Regions from separate parts of the Reichenbachiella sp. MALMAid0571 genome, predicted to be linked through region 1. Evidence: riboswitches for the same ligand, from Rfam matches in the RefSeq annotation. Region 1 holds a riboswitch; each other region holds the start of a gene.
The links. A riboswitch is a leader RNA that binds a small molecule or an ion and turns the genes downstream of it on or off. The one in region 1 is predicted to bind S-adenosylmethionine.
Positions count from the first base shown of each region.

Region 1 (6,848 bases):
TTTTTTGCTATTTGCTCTATTTATTACTAAACAGACTATCATTCAAAGCATTCAATGCTTCTTTTTTATGCTTGGCATTTACAAGAAGAGTAACATTGTGTTTGCTGCCTCCAAATGATATCATCCTTAATGGAATTTCTCTCAAAGAATCAAAAATAACAGATGCAGTACCTTTTTCGTCGGCTATAAAATTACCAACTACTGATATGATACACTGATCCTTTTCCACATGCACCTCTCCATATATCTCCAATTCATCTACTATTTTATTGAGGCTTTTACCATTGTCAATAGTCAACGACACTGCTACTTCAGAAGTAGTAATTACATCAACTGAGGTTTCATACTTTTCAAATACTTCAAATATCCTTTTTAAGAAACCATAAGCAAGAAGCATTCTGGTCGATTTTATTTTTATTACTATGATCCCGTCTTTCGCTGCTACGGCTTTGATTCCAAACTCAGAAGTATCTTCACTGATGTAGGTACCAATGGCAGAAGGATCCATAGTATTTTTAACCCTCACGGGAATATTTTTTCGTCTGGTAGGGAGCAGACAATATGGGTGTAATATTTTAGCTCCAAAATATGCCAGTTCACCAGCCTCTTCATAAGAGAGCTTAGGAATACTTTTGGTATGCTCGACTATCCTTGGATCGTTGTAGTGCATACCATCAATGTCAGTCCAAATCTGGAGTTCAGAAGCATCTATTGCCTCTGCCAATAATGATGCAGAATAGTCGCTCCCTCCCCTTTGCAGATTGTCTATCTCTCCTTTGCTATTTCTACAGATATATCCCTGAGCAATAAAGAGATCCACTCCGGAATGCCTTGTCAAAATAGCATCCAGTTCCAATTTACTAAACTCTAAATCCGGTTCGCTTTCTGAAGTCAATCGCATAAATTCCAAAGAATCCAGCAACATCACATCTTTACCTTCCTCCTCAAGCTTTGTGGTAAATAACTTGGTTGAAAGTACCTCTCCCTGAGCCAAAACTACTTTTTCTTCCTTTTCAGAAAAATCTGAATCTACTATCCCATTGAGAAGATCAACAAATGCACTGTAGTGTTCTCTTCCTTTTATTTTATATTCTTCAGAGTCATACAATCCTTCTATCAGTTCATCATACCTGAAATTGAACTTTTCAATGATCTTGCGTGCTCCCTCCTTATCATTGGCATATAGACATGTACATATTGCTACCAGGTCGTTGGTAGTACCTGACACGGCAGACAATACCACAAATCTTGGTTCTTCATCTTCTACAATTTGAGATACTCTTTTCATATTCTCAGCTGATCCTACTGATGTACCTCCAAACTTTAAAACTTTCATATACTACTTAGTTTTCTACTTAATAATTATTGGTGCATGATGCCTAAAACAAATCCATCGCCAACAATTACTTATTTTCTATTTATTAAAAAATTCACACTTACTGCTTACAAAGTTAAGCGTATTTGACTACTATTTATTTGAAAAAAAATCTTTCAACTTGGCTGTTATTTTTTCATGCTCGATCAGAAAACCATCGTGCCCATAATCAGAGTGAATAATCTCATGCTTCGATCCAGGTATGTTTTCTGCCAATGTTTTTTGCTCAGATACTGGAATTAATATATCAGAGTCTATACTTACTATCAGGGTTTTTGCTTTGATAGAATTGAGTACATCCACCAAAGAACCTCTTCCTCTTGCTACATTATGTGTATCGAGGGCTTTAGACAAATACCAGTAAGAATAAGCGTTGAATCGTTTTGCCAATTTTTCACCCTGATACTTGATGTATGACGATGCTTTGTAGTTATCCAGCTTTTCATTGTCTTCATCATTTTGTGTTTGGATGTAAGCCTCTATCGTTCTGTAAGTAAGCAACCCTATTCCTCTTGCCGCCTTCATTCCTTCTATAGCGGCATTTTCGTTATCTTCTCCCCATGTACCATCTGCCTCCATAGCCATTCGCTGAGCTGTATGCACCGCCTTACTCCATGCCGATTCTGTAGCAGAAGACACACACACCACGAGGTTTTCGATCAAATCAGGCAACAACAAAGCCATTTCAAGTGCCTGATGTCCACCACATGACCCTCCGATCACAGTATTTATTTTATCAATTTTCAAATACTGGCGCAGGAGGTCATAGGCATTGACCATATCTCTAATGGTAACCATCGGGAAAGACAAATAGTAGGGTTTTCCTGTCTCAGAATTGATACTCAATGGACCTGTAGATCCATAGCACGACCCAAGCATATTGGCACATACTATGTAATAATCCTCTGGATCAAAGTGGCATCCTTCTCCGACCATTCCAGGCCACCAGTCCTCAACATCCGAATTGGCGGTAAGAGCATGGCAAATCCAAACAACATTGCTTTTGTCTGCATTCATTTTACCATAGGTATGGTAGGCGATAGTCAGGTCGGGAAAATACCCCCCGGCTTCCAGCTCAAATCTTTTATTGTATTGATAAAACTGCTTTGCAGACATAAGTGATTTTAATTAATTGACTTTTGAATGGCTTGTTCTATGTCGTTTTTAATATCGTCAAAATGCTCTAATCCCAGAGAAACCCGTACTAAACCAGCACCAATTGACACTTGTCTTCTTTCTTCTTCACTTAGTTTAGAATGTGTTGTTGAAGCAGGATGAGTAGCAATTGTCCGGGTATCACCGAGATTTGCTGTCAACGAAATCATTTCCAGTGCATTCAAAAACTTCCTCCCACTTTCTAGTCCACCTTTCAATTCAAAGCAGACCAATCCCCCCCCCAATTTCATTTGTTTCTTTGCGAGTTCATAATTTGGATATGTTGATAAAAATGGATACGACACAGAAGCCACATCATCATGTTGTTCCAGATATTCCGCTAACCGAAGGGCATTTTCACAATGTCTTTCCATTCTGAGAGCCAGTGTTTCAAGGCTCTTGGAAAGTACCCAGGCGTTGAATGGAGAAAGAGATGGCCCTGTTCGTTTGGCAAAAGTTCTTACTTTAGCAATCAACTCTTTGTTTCCTAAAACAACACCTCCCATTACACGCCCCTGTCCATCAATGTATTTGGTAGCAGAATGCGTAATAAGATCCGCTCCCCATTTGGCTGGTTGTTGTAAAAAAGGTGTCGCAAAACAATTGTCAACATTCAACAAACACCCATGCTTTTTTGAAAGCTTACCCAGCCATTCCAGATCTATCAAATCCAAAGCAGGATTTGAAGGAGTTTCAACAAAGATCATTTTTGTATTGGTCTGAATGGCTGCTTCCCAGGTTTCAGGCTTCTTAATATCCACATAGGTATATGTGATATCCCATTCAGGAAGTACTTCGGTAATGACTTTATGCGTATTTCCGAAAACTGACCTTGAAGCCAAAATATGATCCCCGGATTTTAAAAACGGAGCGATACTTGCAAATACTGCAGCCATACCGGTAGCGGTAGCAAAAGCATCTTCTGTACCTTCTAATTGAGCCATTTTAGAAGCAAACTCAGAAGTATTTGGATTGGTAAATCTGGAATAGATGTTTCCATCTTCCTCATCTGCAAACAAGGCTCTTGCTTGCTCTGCATCATCAAAGACATAACTGGAAGTAAGATATAATGGAACAGAATGTTCTCTGTTCTCGGATCTTTTCTCCTGCGTTCTTATGGCAATTGTTTCAAAATTTTTATACACGACCACTAACTTTTAAGTTCAACACTGCTCTTTTCTATCTCAACTCTCAAAAGGTATCGTCGGGTTTGATAATGGAATAAAATTTAATTTTCCAAAACTCTACCCATAAAAAAATCCCTTCTGAGATAAGTCAGAAGGGATTATATAATTTCTTTTAATGAATCCTCTACTTTCTTATCGATCCCTTTTCAGGGTAGGAATTGGCACCTTATTATAAAATAGGTTGCCAAGGTTTCTTAGGGCCATATCCCTCCACCTTTCTTGATAAGTCAAAATGTTTTTAAAGAACGAATGCGCAAATAAACACATTAATTTGATAATATTCTCAAAATGCAGACTAATATTTAGTAAATAATTCTAATCTCCACTTACCTGCTATTTGCGTAATACTTTTTGGATATAATGATATAAATTGTACTCAATATTGAATACTGATAAAACAGCTAAGTTTAGTATTATGAAAAACATCTTTCCGTTGATTCTTATTGCCTTATTCTATTCTTGTAAAAGCGATCAACAAAAAACAAAAAACGTCGAAAATAATCTGTATAAAACTACTGATATTGAGTACAATCTGGGTGATGTTACATCCGGCTTAGAAGGCCCTGCGGTCGATGTTAACGGTAATTTATATTTTGTAAATCCATTCAAATCAGGCTCTATTGGTATGTTTGATCCTCCAGGACAATTTCAAATGTTTATTGATCAGCTACCCGAAGGCAGTACAGGCAATGGTATTCGATTTGGAAGCCGGGGGATGATGTACATAGCTGACTACACTGGTCATAATATACTGCAAGTAAATATGACTAATAAAAAAATAACTGTTTACGCTCACAATGATGGGATGACCCAACCCAATGATATTGCTATTACTTCTTCCAATATCATATTTGCTTCCGATCCTGACTGGAAAAATGAATCCGGGCAAATCTGGCGTATAGACACCAATGGAACATTCACACTACTGGAAACCAATATGGGTACAACTAATGGAATAGAAGTGAGTCCGGACGAAAAAACGTTATATGTCAACGAAAGTGTCCAGAGAAATATTTGGGCTTACGATCTTAGCAAAACTGGTGATATTTCGAACAAAAGATTATTGGCAAAGGTGAAAGACTTTGGGATGGACGGTATGCGTTGTGATGTTGAAGGCAACCTTTATATAACCAGACATGGAAAAGGAACGATTCTTATTTTATCCCCATCAGGAGAAAAAATTAACGAAGTAACCCTTAAAGGTAAAAAACCATCAAATATCGCTTTCGGAGGATCGGAAGGAAAGACGTGTTTTGTAACCCTACAGGACCGAGGATTTATTGAAAAATTTGAAACAGCACATGCCGGCAGGACATTTGTCATGAACTCAAAATGAAACCATTATACCTCTAATAATATATATACTCTTTGTTCCATTTTTTTGATTATTGGCCAAAATAATGGCTTAATTAATCCTATTAAGGCATCTTATTTGCATGAAGCTTTGTTATAAATAAATTACATTATTATCTTAATCGCTTCTTTCTATAAAATCACAATTCATAAATGGAAAACAATAAAAACAAGAAATTAACTACTTCGGATTCACGAAGAAAATTCATTAAAAGCCTCGGTATTGCCGGAGCAGCTTTTACCATTGTACCCAGGTCTGTACTTGGAGGAAATGGATTTGTAGCTCCGTCTGACACTCTATATATCGCTGGGATTGGAGCCGGCGGTAAAGGAAAATCAGATATTGTCAATTTTGCAAAAAGCCCCAACGTGAAAATTGCATTTTTATGTGATGTAGATGACAGGGAAGCAAAAACAAGTAGAGAGAATTTCCCTGATGCAAAGTATTACAAGGACTACCGCATCATGTTGGAAAAAGAAAAAAACAACATTGATGCTGTATCAGTTTCCACTCCGGATCACATGCATGGAGCTCAGGCTCTTGCTGCAATGCAATTGGGCAAACATGTATATGTGCAAAAGCCTCTGACACATGATATATTTGAAGCCAGACAGTTAACAGAAGCTGCGCAAAAATACAAAGTAGTTACTCAAATGGGTAATCAGGGAGCTTCAGGTGATGGTGTGCGTAAAATGCAGGAATGGTATAATGCAAACCTGATAGGAGATGTACACACAGTGTATTGCTGGACAAACAGGCCTGTATGGCCTCAAGGAATAGCCTGGCCATCGAAAAAAAGTAAAATACCCAAAGAACTGGATTGGGAATTATGGCAAGGAACTGCTCCACGTAAAGACTATGTAGATGGCTTACTGCCATTTAACTGGAGAGGATGGTGGGATTATGGTACCGGGGCACTTGGAGATATGGCATGCCACATTATTGAGCCAGCTTTCAAAACGTTGCAACTAGGCTATCCAACAAGTGTGGAATGTAGTGTAGGAACCAGCTACGTAGGAGTATGGGGACGTGTATATAGTCCCGAAAGTTGTCCTCCTTCGTCGCATACCATTCTGGAATTTCCTGAAAGAGATGAAAAATCAGCTGTTAAACTTCACTGGATGGATGGTGGCATTCAACCAGCCAGACCTGAAGAATTAGGGCCGAACGAACTAATGGGTGACGGAGGTAACGGAGTACTTATGATTGGTACAAAAGGAAAAATGATGTGTGATGTATATGGTAAAAAACCAAGGCTGTTACCAACTGATGTAAACGAGTACATCAATGTACCTGAAACCATAGCACGTGTACCCGAAGGTCATTATCTACAGTGGGTAAATGCTTGTATTGCCGGATATAAGGAAAAAGAATGTAGTTCAGACTTTGATATAGCAGGGCCATTAACGGAGAGCATTCTAATGGGTAACCTTGCGCTTAGAAGTTTTGATTTGAGAACGCCAACAGCAGATGGCAAAGACTTCAATTATCCGGGTAGGGGTATTAAGCTTGTCTGGGATGGCCCATCTATGAAGATCAAGAACTTCGATGATGCCAACCAATTTGTAAAAAGAGAATATACCGGATGGTAAACTCATTCATTTTTATGATTTCAAAGAAAAAGCCTCAAATAAATATTTGAGGCTTTTTCTTTTCTACTTCGTTTCTTCCTTACCCTGCTTTTTCGATCCAGCCCTGCACCTCTTCCAATGTAGGATTTTTCACATCATTCAACTTCAGTTTCTTCTTTGTTCCGCAAACATCATTGAAAAGTTTG
Region 1 is NZ_JBDKWG010000133.1:71,788-78,635, forward strand. Features, by position in the region: gene AAOP42_RS13130 (aspartate kinase) at 17-1,336, opposite strand; gene AAOP42_RS13135 (homoserine O-acetyltransferase family protein) at 1,469-2,491, opposite strand; gene AAOP42_RS13140 (trans-sulfuration enzyme family protein) at 2,500-3,675, opposite strand; SAM riboswitch class I at 3,847-3,946, opposite strand; gene AAOP42_RS13145 (SMP-30/gluconolactonase/LRE family protein) at 4,133-5,053, shown strand; gene AAOP42_RS13150 (Gfo/Idh/MocA family protein) at 5,224-6,663, shown strand; gene lysS (lysine--tRNA ligase) at 6,743-6,848, opposite strand, start outside.

Region 2 (6,848 bases), on a different contig from region 1:
AAATATCCCATTTGGAACAAATCTGGTCACTGTACCATTTTCCAAACTGGAAAGGCCATGACTATGATCAGCATACCAGAGTGTGCCTTCAGAAGTTAAAATAGCATCCTTTGGAACATCTCCATTTTCTATCTCTATAGGAACAGCATCTCCTGAGTCATCTAAAGAATAGATACCGCCTTCCGCTATCACAATCACATTGGATTCATTCCTTCGTAATTTTATAATATCAGAATTTATATTATTGATCTCGGAATCAATCCAGGAATCTCCATCGAAAAAGAATATTTTGGTTCCATCAGTAGCCATTACCTGATCGTTAAGAATAGTTACAGAATACATTTTCACATCGGATACTAAAGAACCCTCAAACCGCTCCCAATTGTTAAAATCCTGTAGATTAATATTGGAGGCAATTTGTCCTTCCAGCATCCCAATATTAGTAGCCGCATAAATTTTGTCATCATGAAAAGCTACGCTATTTACCTTTGTAGATTCGCCTTGATCAAGGTTTTGATAAGCCTCTGCCACTTCTCCTGATTCAGAATTGAGTACAATAATTCCAAAGTTGGTTGATAAGTAAACCAATCCATTTCTAAACGTAATGTGATTGATACTTTTACTATCGCTTATGTCTCTGTTTTTTATCGTTTTAACATTCAAAATCTGATTGTCCTGTAGCAAATCAATATTGCCATTTTCATACCCAATAGCAAAAGTTTTTGACTCATCGTCATAGGCTATAGCAGAAACACTAATATCACTCAGCCCTTCCATTTTGGAAAGCTTATTCAAACTGTTATCCGAAAGGTCGTAATAAAAAAGGCCAAACTGATTGGCACAATAGACCTTGTCCTCCACTAATTCCACAAGGTGGGTGCGCTCATAGTTGAAATGCACACGCCAGGTTCCGATTGGAATGTTTTCTTGTGCTAATGTGATCTTCGCACTTAAAAATATGATTAATGTTATTGCAATGTTTTTCAACTACTTTTCCTTTTGATAATCTTGATAAAAACAATTTCTGCATCGGGCTTCATAAGTTTCTCTCTCACCCAACATCACTTTTTCATCCGAATTTAGAAGCCTGTGGGAATAAGAAGCCACACCACCACATTTCATACAAATGGCATGCACTTTGGTCACAAACTCTGCAATACTCATCAATGCCGGCATAGCCCCAAACGGCTCCCCCTTAAAATCCATATCCAACCCGGCAACAATTACCCTTTTGCCTTTATTTGCAAGTTTTCTTGTTACACTTACTATCTCCTGATCAAAAAATTGAGCTTCATCTATGCCTACCACATCGCTATTTCCTGCTAATAGCAATATATCATTGGCAAATTGCACGGGTGTTGACCTGATAGAGTTTTCGTTGTGAGACACCACTTCAGTCTGGTGGTAGCGTGTATCTACTGCCGGTTTAAATATTTCAACCTTTTGTCTGGCTATTAAAGCCCTGTTCATTCTCCGAATGAGTTCCTCTGTTTTTCCTGAAAACATTGATCCACATATTACCTCTATCCAACCTGTCGGTTCATTCTTTGCTTTAAACTTGACAATATGCGGTTCTATAAACATAGTTAATCAGAATAGCTTATGTGCATGAATTTGTTGGACGAATCTACTTTGATGATTACATCTCCCAAAACATGGCATTGACAAGCCAGCCGCTCATTTTCTTTGAGTCTTCCGGAATCAATGTATTTATCCTCGCAGGTGGTTATTGGAGATACATTTTCTATACCATCCAAAAATATTGCTTTGCAGGTAGTGCACCTTCCTTTACCTCCACAGGCATACATCCAATCTACATTATTTTCATGAATGATATCAAGAAGCAATTTTTCATCGTTTTCACTTAAAATTTCCTTCTTATTGAGGTTTTCTATGACGATTTTCGGCATATTTTATAACTTTACAAAACAAGCAAATATTATGACTGGCAACAAATTAAATCAAAAGGCAGCAGAAAGTTATAGCAAATCATTTTCTTCAATAATCCTCGAGAAACATTTCCCTACAAGCAACGCAATTACCGGCCAGCAAATATTGGACATTACTCCTGTAAAGCAAGTCAATTTTTATATATTAAAGGTCTTGTTTCTTCAGTGGCAGGAAGAAACAAAAAAATTTCAAAGCCCTTTTTTCGACTATTCAAAACCCGAAGTTAAAGATGGATTGAAAAGCCTTATCAATACGCTTTCAAAAAATATTTTGATAAAGAAAGAACCATTCAGGCCTCTATTGGAGAAAGCTGTTTTGGATACGATTACTTTGATGTACAATCCGACAGAGTTTTTTATCACAGAATTTTCTAACCTGCCGAATGTAACCAGAATTCAGGGTTTCAAAGGGCTGTCTAAATATATTAAGCTAAGAAAAAATATCTACAATAAAATAGTAGAGAAGCTTGATAATGATGGCAATCAGGTAATAACTAATGATGAAATAAAAACCCTGGTACAATTTGTTGTCAGCCAACAAACGCCAGACAATGATGATATTTCCGGAGAAGCCGATTTGTTTTCTTCCATACTTCCTCTGGATGTATTTGAAAAAGTGAAAGAAGAAGAACCAGTTGTAGAAATCATTGATGAACCAATAGCTGAAGAAGAGATTTTGATTAAGGTAGAAGAGGAAGAAGATACCGAAGAGGTTGGAGAAATAATAATAGAAGAGGAGGAGCTTGATGAAATAAATCAAGACACCAGCGATCATGATGGAGGAATTTTGATAGAAAAAGACGACCATGAAGAGGTCGAAGAAGAAGAGAACATGGATGAGGAGTTTTCTCCAATAGTAGAAGTGAAAACCGCTCCAGCCCCCATCATAGCTGAAAAACCAACCACCGTAAACGAAAAATTTACTGAGGAAAAGCATACCATCAACGAAAAATTTGAAAACAACAAACCAAAATCTTCAATTGCGGAAGTTCATGAAACAGAGAAAATTTCTGAGATACAGAAGAGCATTAGCGTAAATCAACGCTACATGTTTTTGAATGATCTTTTCAATGGTGATTCCAGTGAGTATTCTAAAGCACTGGAGGAAGTAGAAAAAAGCAATTCATTTGACGAATCAGTGGAACTTTTGGTACAGAACTATTCTAAAAAATACGAATGGGACATGAACTCTGATGAGGTTAAAGAGCTTTTAAAAGTGATCTTTAAGCGGTTTAGGTGAGTTTTTGGTATGAGAGCTAATTTATCCTAGCTTTGCGACTCGTTCTTTAATATGATAACTTATCAAGAAAGGTGGAGGGAATGGCCCTTTGAAGCCTTAGCAACCTTTCCTTTTATGGAAAAACGGTGCTAAATCCTGTCCCAAAAATGGGAACAGATAAGTCCAAGGACATTTTGTCAAACCGATATAAATGCCTCTTTCGACTTATCGACAGGGGCTTTTTTATTTCTTGGTGACCTTATTCTATTGATGAACAAACCTAAAACAACATTATCTATCAATTATTAAAAAAAAATAGACCCTAAAAGAAAATTCTTCGTAAGAAGTTCAATATTTAATGTAATTGAGAAGGAATATGGAAGCTGAAAAAACAGAAACACAAAAGCTGACAATAGATTTGGAAAATGCTGAAACCAGAGCAAAACAGATCAGGCAATTGAATGAAAGATATCATTCGCTGACCATCGAAGAAAGAGTAACTGCTCTTTATGAAGATTTTGATCAGGCAGATGTCATGCTTACTTCGTCTTTTGCTGCTACCTCTGCCTTTTTACTCAAGGTCTTTTCTTTGGCTAACCCCAGTCAAAAAATCTATTTTATTGACACGGGGTATCATTTTAGAGAAACATTGGAATACAAAGAAAAGCTCACAGAGCTCTATGGCCTGAATGTAGAAAGTATAAAAGCAGAAGATTGGAAACACGATTTTACCACAAAGGAAGAGACCTGGAAAAAAGATCCGGACTTCTGCTGCTCAATAAATAAAGTTGAACCTCTCAACGAAATCAAAGAAAACTACAAAATCTGGGTGTCAGGACTGATGGAATGGCAAAGCGATCACCGTTCTACACTGGATATTTTTGAAGACAGAAATGGCATCATCAAGTTTTATCCCTTACTGGATGTAACTCAGGAAGAAAGAGAAGCTTATATAAAAGATCACAACCTTCCTTTTCATCCGCTAGTAGCCAAGGGATATTTTTCTATAGGCTGTGAGCACTGTACCGTACCTGGAAAAGGTCGTAGCGGCAGGTGGAACAACAGCCCGAAAACAGAATGTGGATTGCACCTGTAAGTAAATCTAAGAATTGAAAGTGCTTCATTGGATAACCTCTAATTTGAGTTTTCAAGCACTTTCAATTCTGAAATCTTTTTCGCTTCTGCCACAGCAAGTTCATTTTCAGTAAACTCACCATACTTTTCTTTCAATTTTCCTTTCAATATATTCCAGTTTCCTTGATCTAATAATTCCATGTTTTGTTTCGTTTTTTTGATTTTCAATAATTTTCTATTTACTCCAACTCCGAGCAACGTCTTACCTCTGAAAACTTAAGCAACTCCCCTGATTATTCTAAGTATAATGGCAAGAAGGGCAATGACAAGAAGAATGTGAATAAGACCTCCTGCACTGTAACCCAAAAAGCCAACCAGCCAGAAAATGACCAATACTACTGCGAGTATATAAAGTATATTTCCCATGATTTTTTTGTTTTAAGAGTTAAAAATTTATTGTACTTATCAGTACCTGAAACCTGCAGACTTGTCAGGTTTATATCTGAAAGTAAACCTGACAGGTCTCTATTGCTGTTTCCTAAAAGCTTACAAAATTGATTACAACCTAAACCCAAAAGTCAGCTGATACCATACGTTTTTGTAACGTGGGGTACTTGAAGTACCATCTCCATGGTTATTTATCATATCCCACCCGACTCTGGTTCCAATTACAAAATCATTTAGGTTAAAATCTACACCTCCGATAAAACCCATGGTGTTTTTGCGGATGTTATCATTTTCAAATTCCTGCTCCTGCACCACACTACCTCCTACATTGGTAAATTCATCTTTTTGTTTTAAAAGGAAGGAATATTGTGGGCCAGCTACCAGACTAATGGCAGGAGATGGTTTCACCGAAAACATCAAAGGAATATCAATGTAATTCGTGGTACGAGTGACATCATAAGACAAGCCTTGTATGGTACCTGTTCCCTTAAATCCCTTTCGGGAATATAAAACTTCCGGCTGAAGCCCTATAAATTTACCAATAGGGATTGTGATAAATACTCCGGTAGCCAACCCAAATCTACCATCTGCTTCAAACTCTTCACCTTGTGAGTCATATACATTAGAATAATTAGAGCCTATTTTCAACCCAAACTGTGGATTTTCACGGTGATCCATACTTTGAGACTTTGCATCAAATACTATACAGGCTATTGCGATTATTAATATTGGTAACTTTTTCATGATTTTCTGTTTATATGTGTTCAATATTGGATTATCTGATAATTATTTATCAGAACCATCCAATGCCTCTGCAATTTCTTGTTTCACATCGTTAAACTCAGCTTCAATGTCATCCATGGTTTCATTTACATCACTCTTAATGCTTTCCCAATTGTCTTTAGTAGCATTTTTAGCTTTGGTCAAGGAAACTTGCACATCTTTCTTTTTCTGTTTCAGGTCTTCCTGTACTTTTTCAAGATTCCTTTCAATTGGTCCTTCGTTGAGGTTTAATTTGTCTTCAATATCATCGATGGCATCATCAATATTGGTTTCCAGTTTTTCAAGCTCCTTTACTATTTCTTCTTTTTGCTGTTTAAGATCATTGGATTGATTGCCTGAGCATGCAAACAAGAAAATAAGAGCTACTACTCCGATGGTTTTAGTGATCATATTGAGACTTCTATTATGCGCTTTCATGTTTATATATTTTTGGTTTAACTTAATTTGTACTTACCTAATAGGAATAAACATGCCAGCAAAATAAAAGTGTGTTTATAGTGCATATAAGCCGATATTGGAAATTCGTATTTCTCAAATTGAGAAAATACTCTCTATACTAGACGATTAAAGAGAAACACCTTCCCTGATAAATCAGATATTTAAAGAATTGAAATATACTGAGTAGAGCGGAGTATTATAAAACCAATACCCCATGTTTTCACATAGTTATACGGTAAATATTTGTTATTTTTATGCAATACCAATTGAACCAAACGACACTACATTTAACCATAAAAATTATGAGCTATTATTTCAATACAATACTTAAAGGAAAGGATTTCGATAAAGCCATTGAGCTTGTGACGATCGAATTGAAAAAGGAAGGTTTTGGAGTCTTAACGGAAATTGATGTGAAAGAAACATTGAAAAAGAAAATTGATGTTGATTTTAAGAAGTACAAGATTCTGGGTGCATGCAATCCTCATTTTGCTCATAAAGCACTCCAAAGTGAAGATAAAATAGGTGTTTTCCTTCCTTGCAACATCATTGTGGAAGAACATGAAAATGGAGATGTGGAAGTTTCCGCAGTTGATCCCATTGCTTCTATGGGAGCTGTTCAAAACGAAACTTTGGGAGGATTAGCTTTAGAAGTTCAACAAAAACTGATAAGGGTGATAGCAAACCTCAATTAAAATATCTTGATACCTATTGCCAATACTAGTTTACTTCTCCAGCCACTTCATAAACTCCGGGACTCGTACACGACTGATCAGAATCTGATCTTCGGTAGGTGGCTGTAGTATTACTTCAAGACGGCTGTTGAAGTATTTATTTACCATTTTCACCGAATGAATATTAGTGATACATTTTCTGGAAATCCTAAAAAATTCATTGGGATCCAAAATTTTGGCAAGTTCGTCCAGAGAGTAATCAAT
Region 2 is NZ_JBDKWG010000147.1:153,518-160,365, forward strand. Features, by position in the region: gene porZ (type IX secretion system anionic LPS delivery protein PorZ) at 1-987, opposite strand, end outside; gene AAOP42_RS19920 (thymidine kinase) at 988-1,584, opposite strand; gene AAOP42_RS19925 (2Fe-2S iron-sulfur cluster-binding protein) at 1,587-1,910, opposite strand; gene AAOP42_RS19930 (DUF8457 domain-containing protein) at 1,942-3,189, shown strand; SAM riboswitch class I at 3,246-3,352, shown strand; gene AAOP42_RS19935 (phosphoadenylyl-sulfate reductase) at 3,545-4,264, shown strand; gene AAOP42_RS19940 (CsbD family protein) at 4,303-4,443, opposite strand; gene AAOP42_RS19945 (lmo0937 family membrane protein) at 4,519-4,668, opposite strand; gene AAOP42_RS19950 (porin family protein) at 4,801-5,433, opposite strand; gene AAOP42_RS19955 (hypothetical protein) at 5,476-5,889, opposite strand; gene AAOP42_RS19960 (DUF302 domain-containing protein) at 6,213-6,605, shown strand; gene AAOP42_RS19965 (LytR/AlgR family response regulator transcription factor) at 6,636-6,848, opposite strand, start outside.
Region 2: it holds a riboswitch for S-adenosylmethionine, as region 1 does, so the genes downstream of both, AAOP42_RS19935 (phosphoadenylyl-sulfate reductase) here and AAOP42_RS13140 (trans-sulfuration enzyme family protein) in region 1, are expected to answer to the same signal.

Region 3 (6,848 bases), on a different contig from region 1:
AAATACTGGAATGTGTGGATAGATTTCAATCACAACGGACTCTTTACAGACACAGGTGAAAAAGTATTGACCAGCCAGGCAGATGCAGACAACCTGACCTTACATCAATTTAATATACCAGCTAGTGCTCTGCTTGGAGAAACCTTACTCAGAGTTTCGATGAAATATAATCAAGAGTCCGGTTCTTGTGAATCTTATGCTTATGGGGAAACAGAAGACTATACCGTCAATATTCAGGAAGAAATTAGCAATAGTAATTTCACCCCTATCATTGGAAAAACTTCTACCGATATCACATACGACCAGAACCTTACTATTTATCCGAACCCATCTTCAGCAAACATTAGTCTGAACTTAACTTCCGAGCTATCAGGCACAAAGATTTCTATCGTTGATATCAGTGGTAATGTGTTGTTTACCTCGTCGTTCGAAAGTAGAATGATAGTTGACATAAGTGCCTTTAGCAGTGGTGTCTATATCGTTCAGGTAGAGACAACTACAGGCATAGAAGTAAGTCGGTTTATGAAAATATAAGACATCACCCAATACATGGATTGAAGTATCAATGTAGCAAAACTTTATTCTAAAAAATATATTTACCTTTAAAACCAAAAACTATCCGTGTCTTCCAAAACATTATGGCCCAACATTTTTTTTCTTCATACGGAATAAAACTGTGTATTGCATTTATTGCTCTTACAGCCTTATTTTCATGTGCGAAAAATGAAGTGGATGTTACTCCCAATATTGTTTTTATACTAACGGATGATCAGGGATGGGGAGATTTAAGTATCAATGGAAATTCGAATATAAATACTCCTAATATTGATGAATTAGCCCGGCAAGGTACCATTTTCGATAGATTCTATGTGAGCCCAGTATGTTCCCCTACCCGGGCAGAATTGCTGACCGGAAGGTATCATGTCAGAGGTGGGGTGTACAGCACCAGTGCAGGTGGAGAAAGATTGGATTTGGATGAAACTACCATAGCCCAAACCTTCAAACAAGCCGGATATCAAACAGCTGTCATTGGTAAGTGGCACAATGGAATGCAATACCCATACCACCCAAACGGACGTGGCTTTGACGAATTCTATGGCTTTTGCTCAGGTCATTGGGGCAACTATTTCGCTCCCCTTTTAGAACACAATGGACAATTGGTTCAGGGTGAAGGATTTATTATAGATGATTTCACAAACAAAGCCATAACCTTTATTGAAAATAACAAAAGCAATCCTTTCTTCCTATACCTTCCATACAACACGCCACACAGCCCCATGCAGATACCTGATGAATGGTGGCGAAAATATGAGAACAAAGAATTAAAAATGCTTCACCGGAATCCTGAAAAAGAGGATCTTCAGCACACCAGAGCTGCACTTGCTATGTGTGAAAACATAGACTGGAATGTAGGAAGGCTGATCAAAAAACTTGATGAACTAAAACTAACAGAAAACACCATCATCGCTTACCTATCTGACAATGGACCCAATGGATACCGATGGAACGGTAATATGAAAGGCAAAAAAGGATCTACCGATGAAGGCGGGGTAAGGTCTCCTCTCATAGTTCAGTGGAAAGGAAAAATAGATGCTGGAAAAAAAATCACTAAAATTTCCAGTATGTTGGATTTATACCCAACGCTAACCAAGTTGGCCGGAATTAGATTTTCTCCTAAAAAACCTTTGGATGGAAAAAGTCTAAAACCACTACTTATAGAAAATGATTCTGATTGGGAAGACAGATATATTATCAATAATTGGAGAAATAGTACAAGTGTAAGAAGTCAGCGATTCCGATTGGATGCGGAAGACAACCTGTACCACATGATCAAAGATCCGGGTCAAAGCACTGATGTATCTGATCAATATCCCGATATAAAAAAGGAGATGATGAATATCAAAGACCAATGGAAAACTGATGTATTATCCGAACTCCCAAAAAAGGATTTGAGAACCTTTCCTGTTGGCCATCCCGATTTTGAATATACTCAAATACCTGCGCAAGACGGCCAGGCTCATGGCAACATACAAAGGTCGAATCGGTGGCCAAACTGTTCCTATTTTACCAATTGGACGGATGAGAAAGATTATATCTCATGGGACATAGAAGTATTAGAGGAAGGAGATTACGATGCAACTATATACTACACTTGTTCGAAGGAAAATACAGGCTCAACCATTGAACTCATTTTTGATTCAGATACTCTGAAAACCAAAATCACCGAACCGCATGATCCACCATTGATTGGTATGCAATACGATAGACACAAACGAATTGAGTCTTATACGAAAGATTTTAAGCCTCTGAATATGGGTGCTATTCATCTGAATAAAAATACAGGTCAGTTGATATTGCAAGCACCTGATATTCCGGGTAAGGAAGCTTTAGATTTTAGATTACTACTGCTGAAAAAACAAAATTTCACTCCAAAAATTTGATGCAGGCAAGTCGAAACATCAAGGTAAAATACCGACAAACGGTTCTTCCTCATTGCTCTAAAAAGATTTTAATTGACTAAAGTCAATCGAATTCCAAGAATCTTCTAAATATTAACAATTTATTATTTACTTTGGAATCAAAGTATCACCAACCAACCAACTACGATGATAAAGTACAATCCCAAAACGTATGTCTCACACATATTTAGTGTTTACAGCCGTCATGTAATGCGAGCTCTTTTGCCAATGATGGTGTTGGTAGGAGCATTTACTGCGTCGGTAGAATACGTGATGAAGGAAATCATTAAATTAGAATACGAAGGTACTCTTGCTTTTCACTCCATACTAGGGATTATACTTGGCCTGTTTCTAGTTATCAGAACGAATACCGCCTATGATCGCTGGTGGGAAGGCCGTAAGCTTTGGGGTTCTCTGGTCAACAACTGCAGAACCTTGGCCATCAAAATAAGTTCATTCACAACCAACCCAGAGGATAAACATTTCTTTAGAACTCAAATTCCAAATCTGGTCTTTTCGATGAAAGAGCATCTTAGAGGTAGCATTAAGGTAGGAGAAATGGAATTTCCGGATCCAGAAATGAAAAGTGCTGTGATCAAAAGTAAACACCGTCCCAATATGATCAATAGAATAATGTACCAAAGAATTCAACTATTGAGAGACAGAGGTGATTTGAGTCAGGAACAGTTTTTCGTACTGGATAAGGAAATGAAAGCATTTACTGATATTATTGGTGCTTGCGAGCGTATTAAATCAACCCCCATACCTTATTCCTACAGTATGTTTATCAAAAAATTCGTTTTCTTTTACATCAATTCCTTACCCTTTGCACTGGTTTGGCAATTTGGATACTGGGCCGTGCCAATTGTAGTGTCAATTTTCTACTTCCTGTTTAGTATTGAATTAATAGCTGAAGAAATTGAAGACCCCTTTGGTACTGACATCAATGACTTGCCTCTTGATGAATTGGCTGTAAAAATCAAAAATGCGGTGAGAGAGATTATTGATACAGAGAATTATGAATACCCTGTAGTAGCAACAAAATAACCGTTAATACTTTACAACTAATTCAAAAAAACCGGAACACCTGATTTCTACATGCTCCACCTTTGTTGGTTCTGTGCAAAGAATTAACAGAATTCGACAATCCTTTTTAACTCACCTACCGGAAATTGCATTCGGATTTAGCTTGCAGCCTATTATTTTTCACTTATATTTGCCTTACTTATCAAGAAAGACCGAGGGATTGGGCCCTTAGACGTCTTGGCAACATATCCATAGCCGCAATACGGATGTTGTGCCAATTCCCACTCCGACCGTTTCCGGTTGGAAAAAGATAGGTAATCGTCAAGTGATTTCTTAGGTAAGCAAAATTGAGTTCCAAGCTAAACAATTAGATATGGACATTAGAGATATTCTCAAAGAAAGAATATTGATCTTGGATGGTGCAATGGGCACAATGATCCAGCGTCATCAATTAGAAGAAAAGGACTTCAGAAATGAAGAACTAAAAGACCATCCTGTTCCATTGAGAGGCAACAATGATTTGCTGTCTATCACCAGGCCGGATGTAATCAAAGGAATTCATGCAGCATATTTTGAAGCAGGAGCCGATATCGTAGAAACCAATACTTTTGGCAGTACCTGGATCGCTCAGGCAGACTACAAACTGGAAGACTGGGTTTATCGGATCAACTTTGAATCGGCAAAATTGGCAAAAGAAGTTGCTGTAGAATTTAGCACCAATGAACCTGACAAACCCCGGTTTGTAGCAGGATCAATGGGACCTACCAACCGACTGGCATCTATGTCGCCCGACGTAAACGATCCCGGATTCAGAGCGATCAACTTCGATCAACTGAAGCAGGCATTTTCAGATCAGGCAAAAGCCCTACTTGATGGAGGAGCTGACTTATTGCTGGTAGAAACCATCACGGATACTTTAAATGCCAAAGCAGCCTTAATGGCCATCGATGAAATAGCAGAAGAACGTGGAATCAAAATACCAATCATGGTATCAGGAACTATTACTGATGCCAGTGGCAGGATATTGTCCGGACAAAATACAGAAGCCTTTCTTATTTCAATTTCTCATTTGGATTTGCTAAGTGTTGGATTGAATTGTGCCTTGGGAGCCAAAGAATTGAAGCCTTATTTGCATGTGTTATCCAGTAAATCAGAATTCAACATCAGTGCTCACCCAAACGCAGGTTTACCCAACGAATTTGGTGCTTATGATGAAACTCCGGAAGACATGGTAAGTCAAATCAAAGAATTTCTAGATGAAGATTTGATCAACATCATTGGTGGATGCTGTGGCACCACTCCTGATCATATTAAAGCAATAGCAGAATTGGCAGATGGGTATAAGCCTAGAATTGTTCATAGTCAACGGACAACTGTTAACAGCTAACAGAAAGATTGGGTTATAATAAAATAGTATGAGTTTTAAATTTGAAAATTTAAGGGTTTGGAAAGATGCCATTCAGTTGGCAAATGAAATTCATATACTCACATTAGAATGGCCTAAGAGCGAACTCTACATTTTAACGTCTCAAATAAAAAGAGTAGCCGATTCTATTGCTCTTAACATTTCTGAAGGTAGCACAGGTCAATCTAATTCTGAATTTAAAAGGTTCCTTAGATACGCCAATAGATCCGGACTTGAAGTGATTACTTGTCTCTATCTAGCTAAGGGGAGAAATCTTATAAACGAAGAATATTTTCTAAAATACTATAATCAAACCGAAACACTCATTGTAAAAACCCAAGCTCTTATAAAATCGATTAACTAACGTAAATTCGGTTGACTGTCATCAGTTGACCGTTGACTCAAAATAAAATGAACATACACCCCGACTATCCAGGAAAATACAAATACAAATGGCACAATTATGCGCCAATGAAACTCAGCGGATTGGAGCCATTGATTGTCACTCCTGAACTAAATTTCATAAATGTAGGAGAAAGGACGAATGTTACTGGTTCGCGAAAATTTCTTCGGTTGATCAAAGAAGAAAAATTCGAAGATGCACTTGCCATAGCAAGAGATCAGGTAGAGGGAGGCGCACAAATCATCGACGTAAACATGGATGAAGGGATGTTGGACGGAGTTAAAGCCATGACTGATTTTCTGAATCTTATGGCATCTGAACCAGACATTGCAAAAATTCCCGTCATGATTGACAGTTCCAAATGGGAAATCATAGAAGCAGGATTGAAATGTGTGCAGGGAAAATCAGTAGTAAACTCTATTAGTTTAAAAGTAGGCGAAGAAGAATTTATCCGTCAGGCTAAACTCATCAAACAATATGGTGCCGCAACCATCGTCATGGCTTTTGACGAAGATGGACAAGCTGACAATTACCAAAGAAGAATTGAAATCGTTAAGAGAACGTATGATTTGATGGTTGGCCCTAAAATCAATTTCCCTCCACAGGATATTATTTTCGATCTTAATATTTTCCCGGTAGCTACTGGCATGGATGAACACAGGAAGAATGCACTGGATTTTTTCCAGGCTACCCGCTGGGTTAGAGAAAACCTGCCCGCAGCACATGTAAGTGGTGGTGTCAGTAATGTGTCTTTTTCTTTCAGGGGCAACAATCCTGTAAGAGAAGCCATGCACTCTGCTTTCCTGTACCATGCCATTGGTCAGGGAATGGACATGGGAATAGTAAACCCTGCAATGCTTGAGGTGTACGATGACATTCCAAAAGAATTATTGGAAAAAGTGGAAGACGTTTTATTGGACAGACGAGAAGATGCCACTGAAAGACTGCTTGATTTTGCTGAATCGTTTGTAGGAAGTGAAAGGGCCGAAAAGAAAAACGATGAATGGAGAGAGCTCCCGGTAGGAAAAAGGATCGAACATGCGTTGGTCAAAGGAATTGTTGAATTTATTGACGAAGATACTGAAGAAGCACGCCAGCTTTTAGACAAGCCTTTGCACGTCATAGAAGGCCCATTGATGGACGGGATGAATGTGGTTGGAGATCTTTTTGGTGAAGGAAAAATGTTTTTGCCACAGGTAGTGAAAAGTGCCCGTGTAATGAAAAAGGCGGTGGCTTACCTTACACCTTATCTGGAAGCTGAAAAGGCAGAAGGAGCAGCAAAAAATGCCGGAACAGTACTTTTAGCCACAGTGAAAGGTGATGTGCATGATATCGGAAAAAACATAGTTGGTGTGGTGATGGCATGCAACAACTATGAGATCATAGATATGGGTGTGATGGTACCAGGAGAAAAAATACTGGAAAAAGCCCGTGAGGTGAACGCCGATATTATTGGATTAAGTGGCTTGATTACCCCTTCGTTAGATGAAATGGTGGACTTTGCAAAATTACTTGAAAGAGAGAAAGCTCAGTTTCCATTACTGATTGGAGGTGC
Region 3 is NZ_JBDKWG010000107.1:13,046-19,893, reverse strand. Features, by position in the region: gene AAOP42_RS05580 (S8 family serine peptidase) at 1-534, shown strand, start outside; gene AAOP42_RS05575 (arylsulfatase) at 639-2,441, shown strand; gene AAOP42_RS05570 (bestrophin family protein) at 2,607-3,506, shown strand; SAM riboswitch class I at 3,682-3,802, shown strand; gene AAOP42_RS05565 (homocysteine S-methyltransferase family protein) at 3,859-4,872, shown strand; gene AAOP42_RS05560 (four helix bundle protein) at 4,901-5,254, shown strand; gene metH (methionine synthase) at 5,302-6,848, shown strand, end outside.
Region 3: it holds a riboswitch for S-adenosylmethionine, as region 1 does, so the genes downstream of both, AAOP42_RS05565 (homocysteine S-methyltransferase family protein) here and AAOP42_RS13140 (trans-sulfuration enzyme family protein) in region 1, are expected to answer to the same signal.